DNA from 2 places in the Collinsella sp. AM36-4AA genome. Region 1 is predicted to be linked to the other one. Evidence: riboswitches for the same ligand, from Rfam matches in the RefSeq annotation. Region 1 holds a riboswitch; the other holds the start of a gene.
What was found. A riboswitch is a leader RNA that binds a small molecule or an ion and turns the genes downstream of it on or off. The one in region 1 is predicted to bind thiamine pyrophosphate.
Positions count from the first base shown of each region.

Region 2: another riboswitch for thiamine pyrophosphate. It lies ahead of thiM (hydroxyethylthiazole kinase); the one in region 1 lies ahead of thiC (phosphomethylpyrimidine synthase ThiC).

Region 1 is NZ_QSHS01000019.1:4,734-8,141, forward strand. It holds gene DW850_RS06885 (YaaA family protein) at 1-759, shown strand, start outside; gene DW850_RS06890 (hypothetical protein) at 783-1,298, opposite strand; TPP riboswitch at 1,362-1,477, shown strand; gene thiC (phosphomethylpyrimidine synthase ThiC) at 1,470-2,804, shown strand; gene thiD (bifunctional hydroxymethylpyrimidine kinase/phosphomethylpyrimidine kinase) at 2,987-3,408, shown strand, end outside.
Region 2 is NZ_QSHS01000030.1:5,805-9,212, reverse strand. It holds gene DW850_RS08860 (thiamine phosphate synthase) at 1-264, opposite strand, end outside; gene DW850_RS08855 (thiamine-binding protein) at 261-602, opposite strand; gene thiM (hydroxyethylthiazole kinase) at 606-1,445, opposite strand; TPP riboswitch at 1,497-1,607, opposite strand; gene DW850_RS08845 (HAD-IIB family hydrolase) at 1,771-2,679, shown strand; gene DW850_RS08840 (LysR family transcriptional regulator) at 2,690-3,408, shown strand, end outside.

The sequences.
Region 1 (3,408 bases):
GCTTTTGAAGTCCTGGGCATTCCACCTTTTGCGCGCGAGACGACTCACCTCCACCGCGCACTGCTAGATATCGAACGAAATGAAGGCAGCGGCGGCCTGCAGGCGCTATGGAACGTGAGTGACAAACTGCTGGGGCCTTGCCTCAACACCCTGCATGAATTTGGGCCCATCCTGAAAAACGGCGATCTCGACAATCCCGCACTCGCCCGTCACCTCTCCCCTGCCGTCATGTCCTACCACGGCATTCAATACCAGAGCATGGCGCCCGAGGTGATGGATTCCGCGCAGCTCGCATGGCTGCAAGACCATCTGTGGATCCTCTCGGGCCTTTACGGATGCGTACGCCCCTTTCATGCCGTTGAACCGTATCGGCTGGAGATGGGCGCGAAGCTTGCCGTCGACGATGCCCGAGACCTCTATGCGTTTTGGGGCGACAAGCTCGCACGGGCCATCGCTCCGGCGGGCTCCAACGCTACGATCGTCAACCTCGCGAGCGCGGAATACGCCAAAGCCGTTCTGCCCCGCCTCACCACCGATGCCACGGTCGTCACATGCCTCTTTGGCGAAGGCATCCGCAACGGCAAGCCCATCCAGCGCTCGACCGCCAGCAAAAAGGCACGCGGCTCCATGGTGCGCTGGATGGCAGAAAACAAGCTCGAGGATGCAAGCGAACTTACCGCATTCAACATCGGCTATCGACACATCCCCGAGCTTTCAGACAAAAACACCCTGGTTTTCATGAACGCGCAGGCACAATAGACCCGCCGTTTCCAAACACCTCGTTACTCCGCCAAGCCATCGGCCTTTGCAATCTCGCTCGTCGAGCCATCTTGGTAGGTAATCTTAACGTGCTCCACCTCGGATACCGCAGCGCCCGCCGGGGGCTCCAAGCGCCATTCCGTCAGCGCAATGTCCATGGTCGTGGGCACGTCCCCTTGATCTTTGAGCTTCACCGTCAGCGTTTTGAGCGTCGCATCAAACGTCACGCGTTCGATTTCTTCGCCCGGAATAGACCCGCCGCTCAGCTGCAGCTGCACAAACTCGTCGCGCGGATACCAATAGTCGCCCGGCGCGGCAACGGTATTGCCGCCCGTAACCTTCACTGTCATGATCGGCAGGGCATCGTCGGCCTCGAACTCCCATGCAGCGCCGCCGCGACCACCAAACGTCCAGATACAAAAGGCAATCACCAGCACGGCAAGCACCGCAAAACCAATCGCGACCAACCCATGGTGCGCACGGCTTTCCTCGGCCGATACATCCCATTGTGTCTCTCGATATAGATGCTTGTCTTCCATGTACGTCTCCCCACAGGCACGCTCGTTAGGCCAATCGTACCCATTCGAGCTATACTTGAGCCCATTACATAAACGGGGAGCTTGCAGGACAAGACGGCAGGCTGAGACTGGGCGCGCCCGCCCTGACCCGCAAACCTGATATGGGTAATGCCAACGAAGGGAGCCGTGCCAATGAGCACACAGACCGAGCCCAAGCTCGTCACGCAAATCGACTTCGCCCGTGCCGGGCAGATCACGCCGCAGATGAAGGAAGTCGCCGAGCGCGAGCATCGCGACCCCGAGTACATCCGCGAGCGCGTGGCCGACGGCCGTATCGCCATTCCCGCCAACATCGTGCACATCAAAAAAGGCATGCGCGCCTTTGGCGTCGGTGAAGGCCTGTCCACCAAGGTCAACGTGAACTTGGGCATCTCGGGCGACAAGGCCGATGCCGCCGAGGAATGGAAGAAGGTCAAGATCGCCGAGGACTACGGCGCCGACGCCATCATGGACCTCTCCAACTCGGGCAAGACGCGCCAGTTCCGCCAGCAGCTCATCGACGAGACGCCGCTCATGGTGGGCACCGTCCCCATGTACGACGCCATCGGCTACATGGAAAAGCCGCTGGTCAAGCTCACCAAGGACGACCTGTTCGAGGTCGTGCGCGCGCACGCCGAGGACGGCGTGGACTTTATGACCATCCACTGCGGCATCAACAAGTCGGTCACCAAGACTTTTAAGGAGACCGGCCGCCTGATGAACATCGTGAGCCGCGGCGGTTCACTGCTGTTTGGCTGGATGGAGGTCACCGGTAACGAGAACCCGTTCTATGAGTTCTACGACGAGTTGCTCGAGATTTGCCACGAGTACGACGTGACGATTTCGCTCGGCGACTCCTGCCGCCCGGGCTGTCTCTACGACTCCAACGACGCCACCGAGACCGCTGAGATGATCGAGCTGGGCAAGCTGTGCAAGCGCGCTTGGGCCGCCGGCGTCCAGGTCATGGTCGAGGGCCCGGGTCACATGGCGCTCGACGAGATCGCCGCCAACATGAAACTGCAGAAGCGCCTGTGCCACAATGCTCCGTTCTATGTGCTCGGACCGCTGGTGACCGATATCGGCGTGGGTTACGACCACATCACCGCCGCCATCGGCGGCGCCATCTCCGCCAGCTCCGGTGCCGACTTCCTGTGCTACGTGACACCGGCCGAGCACCTATGCCTGCCTAACGCCCAGGATGTGCTCGACGGCCTCATGGCCACCAAGATCGCCGCACACGCCGCCGATATCGCCAAGAAGGTGCCCCACGCCCGCGACATGGACGACAGGATGGGCCAGGCACGCCGCAAGCTCGACTGGGACGCCATGTGGAAGTGCGCGCTCGACCCGGTTACGGGCAAGAAGCGCTACGAGGAGTCCCCCGCCGCCACCGAGGGCACTTGCACCATGTGTGGCAAGATGTGCGCCGTCCGAACCGTCAACAAGATCTTCGAGGGCACCACGATCGACCTTGGCATGGAGGACTAGCCCTGTCGCCGCGGCCGCTTCTGGCGGCGAGCCGGTGCCTGTCAATTGTTGACGTGTGAACATTTGCTTGCATTTGCGTAAAGATTGCATCGCCCGCCCGGGTTCGACATAGAGTCGGCCCGGGCATCTTTATAATGCTGGCTTATAGACCCATTTGATTCCGACCGAACAAGGGAGCGAACATGGATCGCAGTAAGGTACCTGCCGTTCTATCCATCGCAGGATCCGATTCCAGCGGTGGCGCCGGCATTCAGGCCGACATCAAGACCATCACGGCGCACCGCCTGTATGCCGAGACGGCCATCACCGCCATCACCGCACAGAACACCCTGGGCGTCACCGCCGTGCAGAACATCTCCCCGGATATTGTCGCGGCGCAGATCGATGCCGTTTTTGACGATATCCGCCCCAACGCCGTCAAGATTGGCATGGTTTCCTCTGCCGAGATTATCGATGTTATCGCCGACCGCCTGAGCGCCTGGAACGCGACAAACGTGGTAGTCGACCCCGTCATGGTAGCCACCTCGGGCGCGCGGCTGATTGCCGAAGATGCCGCCGAGGCGCTCACCCGCCGCCTGTTCCCGCTAGCGACGGTTATCACGCC
Region 2 (3,408 bases), on a different contig from region 1:
CTCGCGCGCGGTGAGTACGCAGTCCAGGCGGTCGTCGATCAGCAAAGCGACCTGACCGGTCTTGCCAGCCTGTGCGATTGCCTGCGCGGCGCCGCCGGTCAGCGCGATGATCTCGCGGGCGCTTGCCACCTTGGAGCGCACCTGGATGCAGGTAAAGCCGGCGTCGAGCGCCTGGGCCACCACATCGCCCACGGGGCGTCCGAGGGTGTTTTCGGGGCCGAGCACCAGATAGGCCGAGATATCAAGGTTGTCGCGGATGCTCATCGTGCTTCCTCCTGCTTTTTGATCTGCGCTTCCATGCGCTCGAGTTTGCCGGTCATGGTGTCGGTAAATCCAGGTCGAATATCGGCTTTGAGCACGACTTCGGTTCGGATGCCCTCGCTCGCTAACACAAAGGTCGCGTCGCGCACGACCTGCATGACCTCGTCCCAGTCGCCCTCGATCTCGGTGAACATCGAGGTGGTGCGGTTGGGAAGGCCGCTCTCGCGAATGACGCGCACGACCTCGGCGACCTCGGCGGACAGCTCGTCGCCGGTGCCGCATGGGGCGATGGCCACGGCGACGAGCGTGTTCATGCCGGCATTGGTTGCGGGTTCGGACATGGCTTATGCCTCCTCGAGCTCGAGTCGGTTGTCGGCAATATCCTGGGCGGTTGCGCGGTAGAGCTCGTCGATAAAGGCGACCTTAAAGCTTGCCGGGGCATCGGCGACGGCGGCGGCACGCGTGCCGGCAACGTTGTAGACGGCGGTGCCGCAGACTGCTGCCGTAAACGGATCGGTAGCACAGGCGTACACGGCCAGCACGCCGCCCTGCGAGCAACCGCAGCCGGTGATCTTGGACATGAGCGGGCTGCCGCCGTGGGATTTGGCCACGGTCGTGCCGTCGGTAATCAGGTCGACTTCGCCCGAGACCACAACGGCGCCGCCGGTGTAGCGAGCGAGCGCCACGGCGGCATCGCGGGCGGCGTCGACCGTGTCGGTGGTATCGACACCACGTACGCGGCTCAGATCGGCCGCCTCGCCCTCAAGACCCCACAGGCCGGCGAGCGCGATGATCTCGGAGGCGTTGCCGCGCACGATGGTGGGCTTGTACTGCTTGAGCACGCTTACCAGTTTGGTGCGCAGGCTACCGATGCCCAGACCCACCGGATCGAGCACCCAGGGCTTGCCGGCGTCGTGTGCCGCCTTGGCCGCGCGGGGAATCGTTTGCTCGTAGATGGGGAAGAGCGTGCCCATGTTGAGATAGATGGCGCCGCCGCCGGCAACGAGCGCCTCGCCCTCGTCGGGCAGATAGACCATGGCGGCCGAACCGCCCACGGCGAGCTGCGCGTTGGCGACAAAGTCGATCGTCACCGTGTTGGTGATAGAGCCGGCCATCGGATTGGTGGCTCGAATCTCCTCTACGGCCTTGACCATATGTTGCTTAAGCTGTTCCGAATCAATCACTGCACATGCCTCCTTGGCATAGAAAAGGGGCGCTGTGCATAGACAGCGCCCCTGTAAAGGCGGCATGCTCCCTACGCCAGCATTAACTGACAGGTTCAAAGGATTGGGCCCTATGCCCTCTCAGCCTTGTGGTTTGCGCCGCCGGCACTCCCGCATCGAATCTGTTGTTCCCTATACTAGCGCACCTGCCAATATGGGACAGGTTTATTTTGGCAGGTGGCAACAGGGGCGCTGCATTTTCCCAGATAAAACCTGCCAAGATAAACCTGTCCCTTATTGGCAGGTCGTTACAATAGACGGGATAAAGAATGACCGAGGGGACCTTATGATCAAACTTGTGCTGACCGATATGGACGATACGCTGATTCCTGCTGGACACGATGGCGCCAGCGACTGCGCCATCGAGGGCATTCATGCCATGCAGGCGGCGGGCCTGCATTTTGGCCCGGTTTCGGGTCGCCAGCCGTCCGCGATGAGCTGGATGTTCCGCAATCGCTCCGAGTGCTTCTCGACCGGTGCGTTTTGCAACGGCCAGGTGATGTTTGTCGATGGCGAGGCGGTTGCCTCGCGCGCAACTGATAACGATGCCCTTATGCGCCTGGCCGACTACCTGGAGCAAGAGACCGACGATACCTATTTGAAGGTCTACCGTCTGGGTGATGACTTTTGGGACAACGACGCCTATTGCGTGACAAGCGATCCCGAGCGTGTGCGTCGCGCCATGGAGTCAGGCGGCAACGCGTGGCTCAAGGGCGAAGAGGCTCCCTGTCGCCCTGTCGTTGACGATGCCCCGGTATACAAGGCGAATATCTGGAGTGCCCGTTCGCGCGAGGAGCTCGCCGAGCTGCGCGAGCGTGTTGCCGCCGAGGTGCCGGAGCTCTCGCTCGTGTTTCCCAACAACCGCGTGCGCCTGTTCGACGTTCTTCCGACCGGCTGGGACAAGGGCTGTGCTGCGCTGGAGCTGGCGCGCGCTTTGGGCCTGACGCCCGACGAGGTGGCCGTATTCGGCGATTCCGATAACGATTTGCCCATGATCGATGCCGTTCCCAATTCCGTTGCAGTCGCCAATGCCAACGAGGCCGTCACGGCTGCCGCGCGCTGGCATATCGGCGCTGCGGCAGATGATGCGGTTGCCGGGGCTCTGCATCAGATTGCCGCCTGCGCCGCGACGGGGGAGATGCCGTCGTTTATGCGTCAGATGGACGCGACGGGTTTCGACGTCACGAACGTCTAGGGAGAAAGCCATGAAGCTCCAGCAGCTCAGATATGTCGTCAAAGTTGCCGAATGCGGCAGCATCACCGAGGCCTCGCGCCGGCTCTTTGTGTCGCAGCCTTCGATTACCGCGTCAATTCGCGATCTCGAAAACGAGATGGGTGTACACATCTTTGAGCGCACCAACAAGGGCGTCATTGTGTCCGAGGAAGGCGAGACCTTCTTGGGCTACGCGCGCCAGGTGCTCGACCAGGCCGACCTGCTCGAGGGCAAGTACAAAGGCACGTCCGAGCAGGTGCCGCACTTTAGTGTGAGCTGCCAGCATTATTCCTTTGCCGTTAATGCATTTGTCGATGTGATCCGCGAGTTCGATGCCGCGCGCTACGACTTTACCCTGCGCGAGGAGCAGACCCACGAGATTATCGAGGACGTCGCGCATATGAAAAGCGAGCTCGGCATCCTGTATCTGTCGGAGCACAATCGCGAGGTCATCGAGCGCATGCTGGCGGCCAACGAGCTCGTATTCGAAGGACTCTTCTGCGCTACGCCGCATGTCTTTGTGTGCTCCGACCATCCGCTGGCGGACCACGCCAGCGTGACGCTCGAAGATCTCGAGGACTACCCGTTCCTGTCCTATGAGCAGGGCAGCTATAACTCGTTTTATTATTCCGAGGAACTGACCTCGACCTTTGAGCGTCGCAAGAATATCCGCGTGCGCGACCGTGCGACGTTGTTCAATCTGGCCATGGG